Regions from separate parts of the Tardiphaga alba genome, predicted to be linked through region 3. Evidence: predicted binding sites of a transcription regulator. Region 3 holds the regulator's gene; each other region holds the start of a gene.
The links. Region 3 encodes LexA, which represses DNA repair genes until DNA is damaged. Its sites were predicted from a motif close to TGTTCNNNNTGTGTTCNG; they were not measured.
Positions count from the first base shown of each region.

Region 1: the regulator LexA is predicted to act here: its motif matches at 3,525-3,542, upstream of RPMA_RS05805 (PA0069 family radical SAM protein).
Region 2: the regulator LexA is predicted to act here: its motif matches at 3,770-3,787, upstream of RPMA_RS10495 (putative DNA modification/repair radical SAM protein).

Region 1 covers NZ_CP036498.1:1,225,495-1,231,117, forward strand. The annotation lists gene ypfJ (KPN_02809 family neutral zinc metallopeptidase) at 1-909, shown strand, start outside; gene moaB (molybdenum cofactor biosynthesis protein B) at 1,031-1,591, shown strand; gene RPMA_RS05795 (bifunctional helix-turn-helix transcriptional regulator/GNAT family N-acetyltransferase) at 1,744-2,658, opposite strand; gene RPMA_RS05800 (glycosyltransferase family protein) at 2,833-3,402, opposite strand; gene RPMA_RS05805 (PA0069 family radical SAM protein) at 3,564-4,724, shown strand; gene RPMA_RS05810 (VOC family protein) at 4,841-5,299, shown strand; partial or broken gene RPMA_RS05815 (ribonuclease HII) at 5,475-5,623, shown strand, end outside.
Region 2 covers NZ_CP036498.1:2,243,122-2,248,744, forward strand. The annotation lists gene cnbZ (2-amino-5-chloromuconate deaminase CnbZ) at 1-690, shown strand, start outside; gene RPMA_RS10490 (UdgX family uracil-DNA binding protein) at 818-2,278, opposite strand; gene RPMA_RS10495 (putative DNA modification/repair radical SAM protein) at 2,452-3,693, opposite strand; gene RPMA_RS10500 (ImuA family protein) at 3,849-4,667, shown strand; gene RPMA_RS10505 (Y-family DNA polymerase) at 4,552-5,623, shown strand, end outside.
Region 3 covers NZ_CP036498.1:3,448,238-3,453,860, reverse strand. The annotation lists gene RPMA_RS16265 (ComEC/Rec2 family competence protein) at 30-2,294, shown strand; gene lexA (transcriptional repressor LexA) at 2,359-3,072, opposite strand; gene RPMA_RS16255 (YgiQ family radical SAM protein) at 3,503-5,536, shown strand.

The DNA of each region.
Region 1 (5,623 bases), 2.2 Mb from region 3:
GACAATATTGACGACCGTCGTGGCGATGATGGCGGTGGTTATGGCGGCGGCGGTGGCTTCGGCATTCCAGGCGGTGGCGGCGGTCTCGGGATCGGCACGGTGCTCGTGCTCGGTCTCGTCGGCTGGGCGCTTGGGATCGATCCGCGCTTGCTGATCAGTGGCGCGGAAATCTTCACCGGCGGCGGGCAGGCGCCGACCTATCAGACCGATCGTCGTTCATCACCGCCGAAGTCCGGCGCGCCGAGCGATGAGGTGGGCAGCATGATCTCTGGCATTCTCGGCGAGATCGATGATCGCTGGACCGAGATCTTCCGCGAGAGCGGCCAGAAATATACTGGCGCGCAGATCGTGTTGTTTCGCAACGCGACCAATGGCGGCCGCTGCGGCCGCGCGCAGTCTGCGATGGGGCCATTCTATTGCCCGCCGGACAGGAAGATCTATCTCGACACCAGCTTCTTCCGTCAGGTCGAGACCAAGTTCCGCGGCTGCTCGGGCAATGCGTGCAAATTCACCACGGCCTATATCATCGCGCATGAGGCTGGCCATCACGTGCAGAACCTGCTCGGTATCATTCCCAAGGTGACGCAGGCGCAGGAGCGCGCCAACAGCAAAGCCGAAGCGAATAACCTGCAGGTGCGCGTCGAATTGCAGGCCGATTGTCTGTCCGGCGTCTGGGTCAACCGCGAGGAGAAGAAGCGTCCCGGTTTCCTCGAAGCTGGCGACATCGATGCGGCGCTGCAGACAGCGGCGGCGATCGGTGACGACACGTTGCAACGTCAGGCGCAGGGCCGCGTGGTGCCGGATTCGTTCACCCACGGCTCTGCCGCGCAACGCAAGCGCTGGTTTATGGTCGGCTATCAGCAGGGCACCATCCAGGCCTGCAACACCTTTGGGACTGATCGGCTGTAAGGTCGCCATTCTCTCCGTCATTGCGAGCGCAGCGAAGCAATCCAGAAAGCCAGAAGCGAAGACTGGATTGCTTCGTCGCAAAGGCTCCTCGCAATGACGACCATTTTGCGCGGAGCAATAGATGTCCATCGACGAAACCAAAGCCTTCGTGCCGCTCAATATCGCCGTGTTGACGATCTCCGACACGCGTTCGCTCGCCGATGACAAGTCGGGCACGACACTGGCGGATCGGCTGCTTGACGCAGGCCATGCGCTGGCGAAGCGCGAGATTGTCACTGACGATGTGGAAGCCATTCGCGCGGTGGTGAAAGCATGGATCGCCGATCCCGGTGTCGATGCGATCATCACGACGGGCGGTACAGGTTTCACAGGCCGAGATGTGACGCCGGAAGCCATCGAGCCGCTGTTCGAGAAGCGAATGGATGGTTTCTCCATCGCCTTCCACATGCTCAGCCACGCCAAGATCGGCGCCTCGACAATCCAGAGCCGCGCCACAGCGGGCACTGCGGGTGCGACGTTCATCTTCTGCCTGCCGGGCTCGCCCGGTGCGTGCCGCGATGGCTGGGATGGCATTTTGAATGCGCAGCTCGACTATCGTACGCGGCCGTGCAATTTCGTCGAGATCATGCCGCGGCTGGACGAGCATCTGCGGCGGCCGAAGGCGAAGGGTGCGTCGGCGTAAAGACGCCACGTCACTTGTCATCCCCCGCGGAAGCGGGGGATCCAGTAGACACTGGCAGTCATTGTCGAGCATCGACGTGAGTGTGTACTGGATCGCCCGGTCCTAGCGCGCAATTGCGCGCACGGCCGGGCGACGACAAGTAGCGTCGGTGGCTAAAGCACCAACTCCCACGTCTCGCCCACCAGATTCTGTCCAAAGCTGCGATGCGGTTCGCTGGCGACGAGCGCAAATCCCGCGCGCTCATAAATCTTTCGTGCGGCGAAGAGATTGCTCTGCGTCCATAGCGTGATTTTCCGATAGCCGCATTGCCGCGCGAAGCTGATCGCTTCCGCCGTTAGTCGATGGCCAAGATTTTGCCCGCGTGCGACGGGATCGATGATCAGGAGCCGGATCTTAGCGATATCGTCGGATGCCTTGACCAGAAAGATCGAGCCGACCGGCGCGCCATTCATCTCCGCAATCCAGCAGCGCTCGCGCGAGGGATTGAAGGCGGCGATATATTTGGCGACGATGTCGGCCACGAGGCCCTCGAAGGAGGCGTCGTAGCCGTATTCCGACGCATAGAGCGCGCCATGGCTTTGCACTACCCAGCCCATGTCGCCGGGGCGTGGACTGCGCAACGTCGCCTGCGCCGCCTCGCTCTCGCCAAGCAGGGCCTCGATGGTCGCCATGGCCTGCACCACGCGCGGCGCGTGAGTGCCGAGGGCATCGAGCATGTTAGTCACCTGATCATGCGAGCCGCGATTGAGGCGCCCGAAGGCAAGGCGGCCCTTGGCGGTCAGGCTGAGCCGGTATTGCCGCCGGTCGGCAGGCGAAGGCTTTCGAACAACGAGGCCCTTGGCGTCGAAGGCTTGCAGAATGCGGCTGAGATAGCCCGCATCGAGCTTGAGCGCGCTGCCGATCTCCTTGGCCGACTGGCCGTCCTTGCTGGCGAGCTCATAGAGCACCCGCGCTTCCGTGAGCGAATAGGGGCTTTCCAGCAGCTGTTGGTCCAGCACGCCGAGATGCCGCGTGTAGAAGCGGTTGAAGGCGCGGACGGCGGCAACGGGATCAGGGGCTTGCGACATGGTTGCCAATGTCAATTAAATAATTGACTTTGGCAAGTGTATGGCTTGGGTAGATCGCAGCTGTCATCCCCCGCGCAGGCGGGGGATCCAGTAGACACTGCCGCTAGCGATTTGATTGGGAGGCCGGCGTACTGGATTGCCCGCCTTTGCGGGCAATGACAGCTGGGTTTTGCCTCACGCCACCATCATGATCCGGCTGCGCAGCATGGTGCGTTCGGCCCGGCCGAGCTGGCGCAGCAAGCGGGCTTCCGCGCCGCGGGTGTCGGCATGGCCGCCAAGCCGTTCATAATGGTCCCGTGCGATCAGGAGGCCCTGGTCCGCCTTGGGACCACTGACCTTGCGGAGCAGGTGCTTCACCCCGTCACGAAAGCCGGCTTCGTCATAGGGCGAGCGGGCGTAGCGAAAGATGCCGGCGCGGGGCCGATCGCTGGTCGAGACGCGCTGGACGAATTGCTGGGTTTCCTCGATCCATCCGGCGTCGAGCACGGCGCCGGCATGGAGAAACATCAGCCACGACGAGCGTGCAGCTTTGGCGCCAACGGCCATCGCGGCAGCCCGGGAGCCAGTCGATGTCAGGAAATCGCAACCAGCCACATCGGCCACGCGTTCGATCACGTCGGTGCCGGCCCGATCGACCAGCAGCACTTCTCGGATCACGCCCGCAGCGGCGCCCGGCACCAGCGCCGCCAGTGTGGCGACGGCGGGCTGTTCGACACCATTGGTGGGGATGATCACGCTCAGCATGGATGTGGATAATACCTCAAAACCCGTGCGGCTGCGTTATCATGTCGTCATATTGAATACAGCTGCCAATGCTATTCATGGCTAAGACGGCACGTGTGGGGAAAACCGCCTGGCTGCGTCTTTGTTCTTGATATGTTCCTTGAAGCTGCTAGCGTGGCCTCATGAATCAGAACGCCGCAGCCCTTCAGATGCCGACTGCTTCCGCGCCGTCCGAAATCGCGGGAATGCCATCGCCGTTTCCGGCGATCGAGGTTGCGATCGACCGCCAGCGGCGGCGCGGTCGTGGCGCCCAATCCAATGACAGTGGCCGTTACGAGAAGGAGGCCCGCGTCGCCTTCGACGATGGCTGGCAGAGCCTTGATGACCTGCCGCCGTTCAAGACGACGGTGGCGACGGACACGGCCCGAAAAGTCATCACGCGCAACGAGTCACCGGATATCGGCTTCGACCGGTCGATCAATCCCTATCGCGGCTGCGAGCATGGCTGCGTCTACTGTTTCGCGCGGCCGACCCATGCCTATCTCGGCCTGTCGCCGGGGCTGGATTTCGAATCCAAGCTGTTCGTGAAGCCGGATGCGCCGGCGCTGCTCGAGAAGGAGCTGTCGTCCGCCGAATACGAGCCGAAGATGATCGCGATCGGCACCAATACCGATCCGTATCAGCCGATCGAGCGTGAGCGCAAAGTGATGCGCGGCATTCTCGAAGTGCTGGAGAAAACCGGCCATCCCGTCGGCATCGTCACCAAATCGGCCCTGGTGGTGCGCGACATCGACATCCTCGCGCGGATGGCCAAGCGCAACCTTGCCAAGGTCGCGCTGTCGGTGACCTCGCTCGATGCGAAGCTGGCGCGTGCCATGGAGCCGCGCGCCTCGACGCCGTCGAAGCGGCTGGAAGCGCTGAAGCTGCTATCCGATGCCGGCATTCCCACCACGGTGATGGTGGCCCCGGTGATCCCGGCGCTGAATGACAGCGAAATCGAACGCATTCTCGATGCCGCCGCTCATGCGGGTGTCAAGGAAGCCAGCTATGTGTTGCTGCGTCTGCCGCTGGAAGTCCGGGACCTGTTTCGCGAATGGCTGATGGCGAATTACCCGGATCGCTATCGTCATGTTTTCACGCTGATCCGCGAAATGCGTGATGGCCGCGACTACGACTCGCAATGGGGCACGCGGATGAAGGGCACGGGGCCGATGGCCTGGATGATCGGCCGCCGTTTCGAGATCGCCTGCAGCAAGCTCGGCCTTAACAAGAAGCGCTCGAAGCTGACACTCGATCATTTCGCAAAGCCCGCGGGCGCCGGGCAGCAGCTGAATTTGTTCTAACTCCTGAAGGTCTCGCAATCTTGGGAGCAACTCGGGGGAGGGGCGCCGACCGGAAACCAGAGCCGGTCGGCGACCCCTTCTCCGCTTTTTGCGTCGCGTGATCCGGAGAGTCGCAAATGACGAATAACAATCGACCCAAACTGGTGCCGCGCCTGACTGCGGTGACCCTCGGCGTCCACGATATCCGCCGCAGCATCGCCTTCTATGAAGCACTCGGTTTTGCGCGAAAGGCGAAGGAAACCGGCGAGGCCATCGCTTTCTACGACACCGGCGCCAGCTTGCTGGCGCTATTTCCATGGGACCAACTGGCCGATGACGCCAAGCTGCCCGACCAGCCGCGGCCGCAGGCGTTTCGCGGCACCACGATGGGCTGGAACTGCAGCTCGCCCGAAGAGGTCGACGCCGTGCTGGCCTTCGCCGTCTCCTGCGGGGCGACCCTGATCAAGCCGGCGCACAAGACGGAATATGGTGGCTATTCCGGTTATTTCGCCGATCCCGATGGCCATGCCTGGGATGTGGTGGTGGCGCCGGGCATCGAGGTTGGCGACGACCGCCGGGTGCATCTGGCGGATTAGGTCCTTTGTAGCCCGGATGGAGCGAAGCGAAATCCGGGGACCGGCGTTTCAATTCATCTGCCGGTCCCTGCATTTCGCTTCGCTTCATGCAGGCTACGACTGAGCGCCCCGGAATAACGGGCACGCGTCCGGGTTCCCGGTTGCGCCATCGGGCCGGCTTGCGCACGATCCGCCTATGATTCGGGATACCAGGACCAAGCCGGCGAAGTCGCCCAAGGCAGCCGCCAAGCCCCGCAAGAACCCGCGATTGCCGGGCCGCCCAGCTTCAAGCGCGAGCGTGCGCTGCTGAAGCAGGGCATCTGGCCGGTGGCGGGTTGCGATGAG
Region 2 (5,623 bases), 1.2 Mb from region 3:
TATTCGAGCGGCGCTGCAGCATTGCCTGGCTACGAGGTCGAACGCGTCCGCTTCGATAGGTGGTTGCCGTTGGCCGAAGGCTTTGCGCGCATCGCCGACTATATTCGCGCAGCAGGTCGTCCACTCACATCGTTCTGCGCCTGCGAATTGCGCTCGCCGGGCGTTGTCGATGAAGCCGGTTTTCGCAAGTTCAACGAACATTATGTGAAGACGCTTGCGGAGTGGGGCATCTTCGACGGCACCAATAATCCCGTCGCGCGCAGCAATGTCTGTCTCGAAATCGATCCGCCGAGCGAACCGTCGTTCTACGCGTTTTCCTTCGTGCGGGAATCGAAGGGCGCGGGACCAAGCTTCGTCATCGCAGGCGGCGCGGAAGCGCGCGGTGGTGCTGGCACATATCCCGAGCGCATCGTGCGCTACCGCGAAACGTCGGCGGATGCCTTGCGCGAGAAAGCGCGCATGACGATGAACACGATGGAAGAGCGTCTCAGCGCTTTCGGCTTCAGCTGGAAGGATACGACGGTGACACAGGTCTATACGGTGCAGGATTTCCACCCGGTCGTGGCGGATGAACTCGTGAAACGCGGTGCCGCACGCCAAGGCATGACTTGGCACTTCGCACGGCCGCCCGTGGTCGATCTCGAATTCGAAATGGATACACGCCGCGTAATGCGGGAGATCGTGATTTAACTCCCATGTCATCCCCGCGAAAGCGGGGATCCATACACGCTGTCGAGATAATGAAAACACGGCAGGCTATGGCATTCCAATTAGCTCTGCGGAGGTTATGGATCCCCGCTTTCGCGGGGATGACAGACTAAGCGGCGCGCGGTGAGGCACTGAGATGCGCGGCGACAATGCGAAGATCCGCGACAAAATTCGCATATTCGCGCAGCCGCGCATCTTCGTCCGGCAGGCGCAGCAGATAGGACGGATGCACGGTCACAAGCACGCGCGTGCCATCCTCCAGATCAATCACGCGGCCGCGCGTCTTGCCGACCGGCACGATCTTGCCGAACACGCTCTGCGCAGCCGTCGCGCCCATCGCGACGACAAGCTCCGGCTGCACCAACGCCTTCTCGCGTTCATACCAAGGACGGCACGCCTTAATTTCCGGCGTTGCGGGCTTCTGATGCAGCCGGAATTTGCCGCGCGGCACAAATTTGAAATGCTTCACCGCATTGGTCACATAGACCTTGTCTCTGACGATGCCGGCTTCCTTCAGTGCCTTGTCGAGCATCTGTCCGGCCGGCCCGACAAATGGCTTGCCGGCAAGGTCTTCCTTGTCGCCGGGCTGTTCGCCGACCATCATCACCGAAGCCTGTTTCGGCCCTTCGCCGAACACGGTCTGGGTGGCATCCTTCCAAAGCGCGCAGGCGCGGCAATCGGCAGCTTCGTCGCGCAATGCGGTGAGGCTGTTGTCGTTTGAATGCTCATCCGATGCGGTGTGTGATCGCGGCACGATGTCCTCGCGGCGCTGCGGCTTCTTCGGCTCCAGCGCTTCCGCGGCAATCATCTCGCCTGTGACACGTTCCGCCTTTTCGATCAGCGGCTTGATCAGCGCCGCTTCGGGCAGGTTGCGCCAGTATTTCTTCGGCATCTCCTTCTGCATCGCCATGGTCTTCAGACGCGCGGGATTGAAGATATTGGCGTAATAGGTCAGCCAAACCTCTTCGAGCCGGTCGCTCGACGGCGCCATGGATTTATCTACGCCCGGCGAGAACGACACTTTGTGTCCGTCCCAATGCGCGCACAGATCCGGCGTCAGGATCGACCAGGACATGTCGGCAAAGCGCCGCGCGAAAAACGGCGCGCTGAGTTCGACGATGTGATGCTCCGGCTCGAACCACGCCACGAAATGCGCCTTGGCATCGCGGCCGATTTCGCGGAAGCGCACGAAGGCATGCATCTTGTGCTCGTCGCGGCGGATCGCCTTGGCCATGCTCTCAAGTTTGGCGGTGTCCGCATCGGTCGCCAGTTGCAGCAGATCGTGATTGCTGCGCAGCCGCCACAGCATGCGATAGAGCAGGGCAAAGCGCTGGGGATCGCGATGCAGGATCACGGATTTTGCGAGATCGACGAACTGCGCCGGCACATTGAAGGTGCCGCGGATGTCTTCGAGCGGTGCGCTCTGTGTTGCGGGCAATAGTTCGGGCTCATTGCCGCCGGCGACGAGCCAGGTCACATCCGCAGGCGCAACGGCATTCATCGCCAGCAGACGTGCCGCCTTGCGCCAGCCATCGAAATCGGTCTCGCCATCGAGGATGATGGTGTGCATGTCAATACACTCTCGTCTTCAACAATCTCACCACAAACTCTCCCGTCATCCTGAGGTGCCGCGCAACGCGCGGCCTCGAAGGACGGCCGCGGGCTCTGACTGCGCCAAACACCATCCTTCGAGGCTCGCCAGTGCTCGCACCTCAGGATGACGGCGGAGGATGTGGGGCGCGCTTAAAAGGCGAATCCCAGTTGCTTCGCCTTCGGCTTGAACCGCTCCGCCAGATTGGCGCCATCGAGCAGCGCCGTTGCCGGTCGGTGATCAGGAAGAACGATGAACGGCAGCGCCTTGTTCCGTGGGATATGCAGCGCTGCGAGGTCGCCGACGCGGATCGCCGAAATCCGCCGCGTCTCGATGATCCGCTGCACAGCCCGCGCGCCAAAACCGGGCACGCGCAACAGATCCTCGCGGCTGGCGCGGTTGATGTCGAGCGGGAAACGGTCGCGATGGCGCAGCGCCCAGGCGAGTTTCGGATCCATGTCCAGCGACAGCATGCCGTTATCGCCAGCCACGATCTCGTCGGCATCGAAGCCATAGAAACGCATCAGCCAGTCGGCCTGATAGAGCCGATGCTCGCGCATCAAGGGCGGCGCGCGCAACGGCAAGGAACGGCTGGCATCGGGGATCGGACTGAAGGCCGAGTAATAGACGCGCTTCAGATTGTAGGAGCCATAGAGATTGGCCGAGGTCTTGATGATGGTCGCGTCATTGGCGCTGTCGGCGCCGACGATCATCTGCGTGCTTTGGCCGGCCGGCGCAAAGCGCGGCGCCGTGCGGCCGCGCGGCGTCGGCTTGGCGCCCTCGCGGGCTTCATCCAGCTTGAGACGCAAACGTCCCATGGTGCGGCGGATCGCGCGCACGTCCTTTTCCGGCGCCAGTTGCTTCAGGCTGCCTTCATCCGGCACTTCGATATTGATCGAAAGCCGATCCGCATATTTGCCAGCCTCGGTAATCAATGCCTCATCGGCTTCGGGAATGGTCTTCAAATGGATGTAGCCGCGAAAGTGATGTTCCTCGCGCAATTTTCGCGCGACGGCGACCACTTGCTCCATCGTGTAATCGGCGCTGCGGATGATGCCCGATGAGAGAAACAGCCCCTCGATATAATTGCGCCGATAGAAATCCAGCGTGAGCTGCACCACTTCATCCACGGTGAAGCGTGCCCGCGTCACATTGCTGGAGGCGCGGTTGACGCAATAGAGGCAATCGTAATTGCAGGCATTGGTCAGCAGGATCTTCAGCAGCGAGATGCAGCGGCCGTCCGGCGCATAGGAATGACAGATGCCCATGCCTGCATCGGTCGAGCCCATGCCCTTGCCGTCGCGGGAATCCCGTTTCTCGGTGCCGCTTGATGCGCATGAAGCGTCATATTTGGCGGCATCCGCGAGGATCTCCAGCTTGCGCTTCACGTCCATGTCAGTCCCTTCCAATACCGCTGCGAAAATATGGGTCGCTGTCCCGATTGACTCAGCCGAGCCTCTCGTCGTTATATAGAACACATCATGAACAAATGAGCCAGTAACGGGTTCATTGGAAACCCATCACTGGCAAAGATTTTGAGGAGCGGCGCATGACCGGCGCACGCACGGACACGCTTGCGCGCTTGCGCGGCAGCATAGAGCGCATCGAAGGGCATGAAGATACCACGCGCCTCGATCGCGTGGCGCTGGGCCATGCCGGGGCGGATGAAGTGCTGCAGGGCGGCCTTATCCGCGGAACCCTGCATGAAGTCTTCGCGCTGGAGACACGGCAGATCGGCGCCGCGACGGGCTTCGTTGCCGGCATGGCGCAGCGCCTGAGCAGGGCTAAGCCGCTGCTGTGGATCCGGCAGGATTTCGTTGCCCGCGAAGGCGGTGCGCTGGCGATGAGCGGGCTGAAGGAACTCGGCCTCGATCCGCGCGGCATCGTGCTGGTCGCGGCGGCCGATCATGAGATGGCGCTGCGCGTCGGCGCCGATGCGCTGGCCTGCGATGCGCTCGGCACCGTCATCCTCGATCTGTGGGGCGAGGTGCGCGCCTTCGATCTGGTCGCCAGCCGCAAATATACGCTGGCCGCACAAAACTCCGGCGTCTCTTGCGTGATGCTGCGGACGTCTGCCTTGCCGATGGTCAGCACAGCCGAGACGCGCTGGGTGGTGCAGGCCGCGCGTTCGCCGCCGACAGCGCCATGGGAAGCCTGGGGCGCACCGGTCCTCGACGTCAATCTCGTTCGCAATCGCCATGGCCAGACCGGCCGATGGATCATGGAATGGAAATGTGATGAGTGCCTTTTCCGTGACACCGAGTCTGAAGCAGGGAAGACGCATTCTCAGCCTGTGGCTACCGCGCCTGCCGACCGACCGCATCAAGCGCCAGCGCGCCCGCAGCGGCGCGTTGCACGACGCGCATAGATCGCTGATCGTAGCCGCGAAGGAAAACAATGCCTGGCAGATCACCGCGCTGAACGATGCGGCGGCAAAGCTCGGCCTCGAGATCGGCATGCCGCTCGCCAATGCGCGCGCGGTCTGTCCCGATATCGATGTCTGCGATGCCGATCCCGTCGCGGACACGGAATTGCTGAATGCCATCGCCGACTGGTGCGATCGTTTTACGCCGCTTGTGGCGCTCGATGCGCCACATGGATTGTTTCTCGACATCACCGGCTGCACACATCTGTTCGGCGGTGAGGCGGCGTTGATGGAGCAGCTCTGCGCCACGCTGACAAAGCAGGGTTTCATCGTCAGTGCCGCGATTGCCGGCACGTCAGTCTGCGCGCGCACGCTCAGCCGCCACAAGCATGGCCGCATCATAGCAGCCGGTGATGAAGCGAAGGCTGTAAAACCGCTGCCGCTTTATCCGCTTGGCGCGGATGATGCGATCATGCGTGGCTTGCGGCGTGCGGGCCTCAAGACCATCGGTGATGTCGCAGCGCGCGGCCGCGCCGAGATCACCGCACGTTTTGGTGCGGCTTTCACCGCCTTGCTGGAAGCAGCACTCGGGCAGGGCGACAGCCCGATCTCTCCGCGAAAACCGCTGCCGGATTACATCGTCGAAAAGCGCTTTCCCGAACCCATCGCCACTGATGCGGTGATCACCACGACGCTGACGTCATTGGCCGGCATGCTGATCGCCGCGATGGACAAGCAGGGCAAAGGCGCGCGCCTGCTTGAAGCAGCTTTCTTTCGCACAGATGGCGTGGTGCGCGTGATCACAGCCCAAACAGGGCAGGCGGTGAGCCGGGTCGAGGTCGTCGATCGCCTGTTTCGCGAACGCCTCGATGCCATCGCCGATCCCCTCGATCCCGGCTTCGGCTTCGACATGATCCGGCTGTCCGCCAGCCACACCGAAGTGGTGGTACAGCAGCAAA
Region 3 (5,623 bases):
AGCATTCGGCAGGGCGAGCGAGCGGTTCGATGGAGCAAAGCGGGGGACAGCAGCGCAATCAGGCGAGAGCGGTCACATGGCCGCCATCGACGACGGCCGGCGCGCTCGCGCCCCATCATTCCTGGACATGGCCGTTCGACTGGCTCCGCGCCTGGGCGCAGGCGGAAGCCGGGCCCGGCCGTTTGCTGCCCTGGGTGCCGGTGGCTTTCGGCGCCGGCATCGCGCTGTATTTTGCAGCGGAGCGCGAGCCGGTGGCTGGGGTGGCGGCCGCAACGGCCTGTGCTTTTGCCATCGCAGCCATTCTGCTTCGGCGATCTTCTGCATTTCCTACCATGCTTCTCGCAGCCGCCTTGGCTGCAGGTTTCGCCTGCGCAACGTGGAAAAGTGCGCGCATCGCGCATGAGGTTCTGGCGAAGCCGGTTTTCGGGGCGGCACTGACCGGCTTCGTCGAAACCCGCGAGGAGCGCGAGCGCAGCGATCGTTTCGTGCTGCGCGTGGCGACGATGGAGACGCCGCGGGACGCGATCAAGCTGACGCGCGTGCGGCTGTCGGTGAAAAAGGGGACGGCGCCTGCGGTTGGCAGTTTCGTCACGCTGAAGGCGCGTTTGCAGCCGCCGCTCGCGCCGCTGCGGCCAGGCGGTTACGACTTTGCGCGCGATCTCTATTTCCAGGGCATCGGCGCTTCGGGCTTCGTCACCGGCGCGATCAGGAAGGTCGATCCACCCACGCCGCCATCGCGGCATCTGCAATATGCCGCCACCATGCAGGGCATGCGCGATGCCATCGATGCGCGTATTCGGGCGTCGCTCACGGGCGACAACCGCGCCATCGCGACGGCGCTCCTGACCGGCCGGCGGGATGCGATCTCATCGGACGTCAACGACGCCATGTTCATTTCCGGGCTCGGCCATGTACTGTCGATCTCCGGCTATCACATGGCGGTGGTCGCCGGCGTGGTGTTCTTTGTCGTGCGCGCGCTCTTGGCGCTGATCCCCGTGCTGACGGTGACGTTTCCCATCAAGAAGGTTGCGGCTGCGGCGGCATTATTGGCCGCGCTGTTCTACTTGCTGCTGTCGGGAGCCGAGGTCGCGACGCAGAGATCCTTCATCATGACTGCGGTGGTGCTGATCGCGGTCATGGTCGATCGCCGCGCCATCACCTTCCGCACACTGGCGATCGCGGCGCTGATCGTGCTGATCGTCACGCCTGAGGCGCTGGTGCATCCGAGTTTCCAGATGTCGTTCGCGGCGACGCTCGGCCTCGTGGCGCTGGTGCAGATCGGCATGCCAGCTTTGTTCGCGACATCCGAGAGTTCGACGACGGCACGCATCGCGCTCTGGGGCGGCCGCGAACTTTCATTGCTGCTGCTCGCATCGCTGGTCGCTGGCCTCGCGACGATGCCTTATGCGGCCTATCATTTTCACCGCATCACGCCTTACGGCATCATCGCCAATCTGCTGGCCATGCCGGTGGTTTCGATACTGGTGATGCCGGCAGGCTTGTTGGGCCTGATCGCCATTCCGTTCGGTTTCGATAGTCTGTTTTGGCACATCATGGAGATCGGGCTGCAATGGATGATCTTTGTGTCCAAGTGGGTGGCAGGGCTCCCCGGTGCGATCGGTCGCGTGTCGGCCTTCGGGACGGGGCCGCTGATCGCAGCCAGTTTCGGCATCATCCTGCTCGCATTGCTGCGCACGCCGTTGCGTTATGCGGGCGTGATCGCGCTGGCGGTGGCAACAGTGTGGGCTGCATTCACAAGGCAGCCTGACGTGCTGATCGCCGGTGACGGCCAGAGCGTGGCTGTCCGCGGACGTGACGGCCGGCTACATGTGATGCGCAGCGGCAAGGATGCGTTTTTGGTCAAGGAATGGCTTGGCGCGGATGCCGATGCGCGATTGCCGACCGATGCTTCGCTTGGCGAAGGCGTGTCATGCGATCCGTCAGGCTGCGTGACGGCGCTCGGTGATGGCGCCCTGATTGCCCTGACGTTGATGCCGGATGCATTCAGTGATGACTGTGAGCGCACGGTGTTGATCGTCACCGCGAAGCAGGCGCCCACCAACTGCCGGGCGATGGTGATCGATCGCGAGAGGCTGCAGGGGCAGGGAGCGACCAGTCTGCGGCGCGTTGGTGACGGTTTCTCAGCGGAGACGACGCGCACAGGCGGCTTGCAGCGGCCCTGGGCGCGCGGACCTGTCGATGCCGTGGAAGCTGCGAGTTCGACCGGCCAACGCACGCGCCAGGGACCGGTCGATGCAACGCCGGCGGAGACGGATCTCGCGCCGGACGATTGAGCAGGATCCCGAAAAGCGGATATGGGTTTTCGGGATCAGATCACGCTTTTACCGAGCGCATCGCTCAGTAGCGGCGATAGAGGCCGGTGAGCTTGCCTTGGATGCGCACGCGGTTCGGCGGCAGGATGCGAACCTCATAGGCCGCATTCGCCGGCTCCAGCGCGATGGAGGCGCCGCGGCGGCGGAAGCGTTTCAGCGTGGCTTCCTCGTCGTCGATCAACGCCACGACGATGTCGCCGGTGTCGGCGCTGTCGGATTTCTGGATCAGCGCCATGTCGCCATCGAGAATGCCGGCGTCCTGCATGGAATCGCCGCGCACTTCGAGCGCATAATGTTCGCCATTGCCGAGCATATCCTGCGGCACGCTGATCGAATGGCTGCGGGTCTGCAGCGCTTCGATGGGCGTACCAGCCGCTATCCGGCCCATCACCGGCACCGAGATGGTGCGGCCGCCGTCATCGTCGCTGGCCACGGGGGTGGGCGCGGAGCGGCCCTTGCCCAGCGTGCCTTCGATGACGCTCGGCGTGAAGCCGCGTCGTCCGCTCGCAGGGGCTGCGGTGTTGAGTTCAGGCAGCTTGATCACTTCGATCGCGCGTGCGCGGTTCGGCAGGCGGCGGATGAAGCCGCGTTCCTCCAGCGCCGTAATCAGGCGGTGGATGCCGGATTTGGAGCGCAGGTCGAGCGCATCCTTCATCTCGTCGAAGGAGGGCGGGACGCCGGCTTCCTTCAGTCGCTGGTCAATGAAGCGGAGCAGTTCGTATTGCTTGCGCGTGAGCATCTGAAAGCCATCCTCAGTTGACGGGTCTTCAACGACAGATCGTCGGCCGCCGCGTGTGTTTCAGGACCTCGTTGCAGACACCCTTTGCAGGGCATCTCATCGAGGGCAGTTCGCGAGTTCGGGCAACGCTTGACGACTAAGCCACGGAATCTCGAAACAAATCATGAACGAACACTATCTGTTCCATATGTGTTCCGCAATGGCTAATTTTGTCATCTTTCGCGCTTTCTGGACGTCCTTGCGACCCATTCGGAACGGCGCGTTTGTTTGCCCCGGTCGCGCGCGCTTACGGTGCGTGGTGGTACCAAGATAATCTTCTGCGAAGCGAAGCCGTCACAGTTCCCGCCAATGCCGGCAAAGACTGCATCGTTCTCGCTCAATATGCAGCGCCGCCGTTGAATTCGGACTCCCGGAGTCTTATGCGTGGCGCATGACAAATCTCGCCGTCGCCGAACAACCATTGATGTCCCGCGCCTTCCTGGTGCCGCAGCGCAAGCCTGCGCCATTCCTGCCCATGAGCCGTGCCGAGATGGACGAACTCGGCTGGGACGCATGCGACATCGTGCTGGTCACCGGCGACGCCTATGTCGATCATCCCTCATTCGGCATGGCCATCATCGGCCGCCTCTTGGAAGCGCAGGGTTTTCGCGTCGGCATCATTTCGCAGCCGGACTGGCATTCGGCCGAGCCGTTCAAGGCGCTAGGTAAGCCGCGCGTGTTCTTCGGCGTCACCGGCGGCAACATGGATTCGATGGTGAACCGCTACACCGCGGACCGCCGTATCCGCAGCGACGATGCCTATACGCCGGGCGGCGAGGGCGGCAAGCGGCCGGATCGCTGTACGGTGGTCTATGCGCAGCGCTGTCGTGAGGCCTTCAAGGATGTGCCGATCATTCTCGGCGGCATCGAGGCCTCGCTTCGCCGCATCGCGCATTACGATTACTGGTCGGAGAAAGTCCGCCGTTCGATCCTCGCCGACGCCAAGGCGGATCTCCTGCTCTACGGCAATGCCGAGCGCGCCGTGGTCGAAGTCGCACATCGGCTGGCCGATGGCGAGCCGCCGCGCGAACTCGATGACATCCGCGGCGTCGCGCTGTTCCGCCGCGTGCCCGAGAATTACACCGAACTGCCGGCGGACGATCTCGATTCCGCCGATGAAGGCGCGTCCCGCCAGAGCGGCGACACGGTGGTGCGGTTGCCGTCCTGCGAACAGGTCGAGCAGGACAAGGAAGCCTATGCGCGCGCTTCGCGCGTGCTGCATCGTGAGGCCAATCCCGGCAATGCGCGTGCGCTGGTGCAGAAGCACGGCGATCGCGATCTATGGCTCAATCCGCCGCCGATCCCGCTGACATCGGAAGAGATGGACGCGGTCTATGATCTGCCTTATGCGCGCGCGCCGCATCCGTCCTATGGTGATGCGAAGATTCCCGCCTGGGACATGATCAAGTTCTCGGTGACGATCATGCGCGGCTGCTTTGGCGGCTGCACCTTCTGCTCGATCACCGAGCATGAAGGCCGTATCATCCAGAACCGTTCGGAAAAATCGATCCTGCAGGAGATCGAAAAGATCCGTGACAAGACGCCGGGTTTTACGGGCGTGATCTCGGATATCGGCGGACCGACCGCGAACATGTACCGGATGGCGTGCAAGGATCCGAAGGTCGAGAAGGCCTGCCGGTTGCCGTCCTGCGTGTTTCCGGACATCTGCCCGAACCTCAACACCTCGCATGACGACCTGATCAGCCTGTATCGCAAGGTGCGCGAGACCAAGGGCATCAAGAAGGTGATGGTCGCCTCGGGCGTGCGTTACGATCTTGCGGTGCAGAGCCCGAAATATGTCGAGGAACTCGTCACCCATCACGTCGGCGGCTATTTGAAGATTGCGCCGGAGCACACCGAGCGCGGTCCGCTCGACAAGATGATGAAGCCGGGCATCGGCACCTACAACCGCTTCAAGAAGATGTTCGACGCCGCCGTGCAGAAGGCCGGCAAGAAATACTTCCTGATCCCGTATTTCATCGCGGCGCATCCGGGCACGACGGATGAGGACATGATGAACCTCGCGCTGTGGCTCAAGAAGAACCGCTATCGCGCCGATCAGGTGCAGACCTTCCTGCCGTCGCCGATGGCCACCGCGACGGCCATGTATCACACCGGCGTCAATCCGCTGCGCGGCGTGCGTCATGGCGCGAGCGAAAAGGTCGAGGCGATCAAGGGGCTGCGGCAGCGTCGGCTGCACAAGGCGTTTCTGCGCTATCACGATCCCGACAACTGGCCGATCCTGCGCGATGCGTTGCGGGCGATGGGCCGCGCCGATCTGATCGGGCCGCGTCCCGAACAGCTCGTGCCGGCGCATCAGCCCCCCGGAACGGGGAAGGCTGCCGGCACGCAGCGCCCGGTTCGGCCCGGTGGCGGCAAGTCCCAGCGCTTCACCACCAAGGGCGTGCCGATGATCCGCAAGTGAGCGGATTAAAGCGGTGTTAACCTTGCGCAACCACGAAATCGGAGCTTGCGGCCATGCGGCAGCACCGGCGACTTGGGGACCGGACAT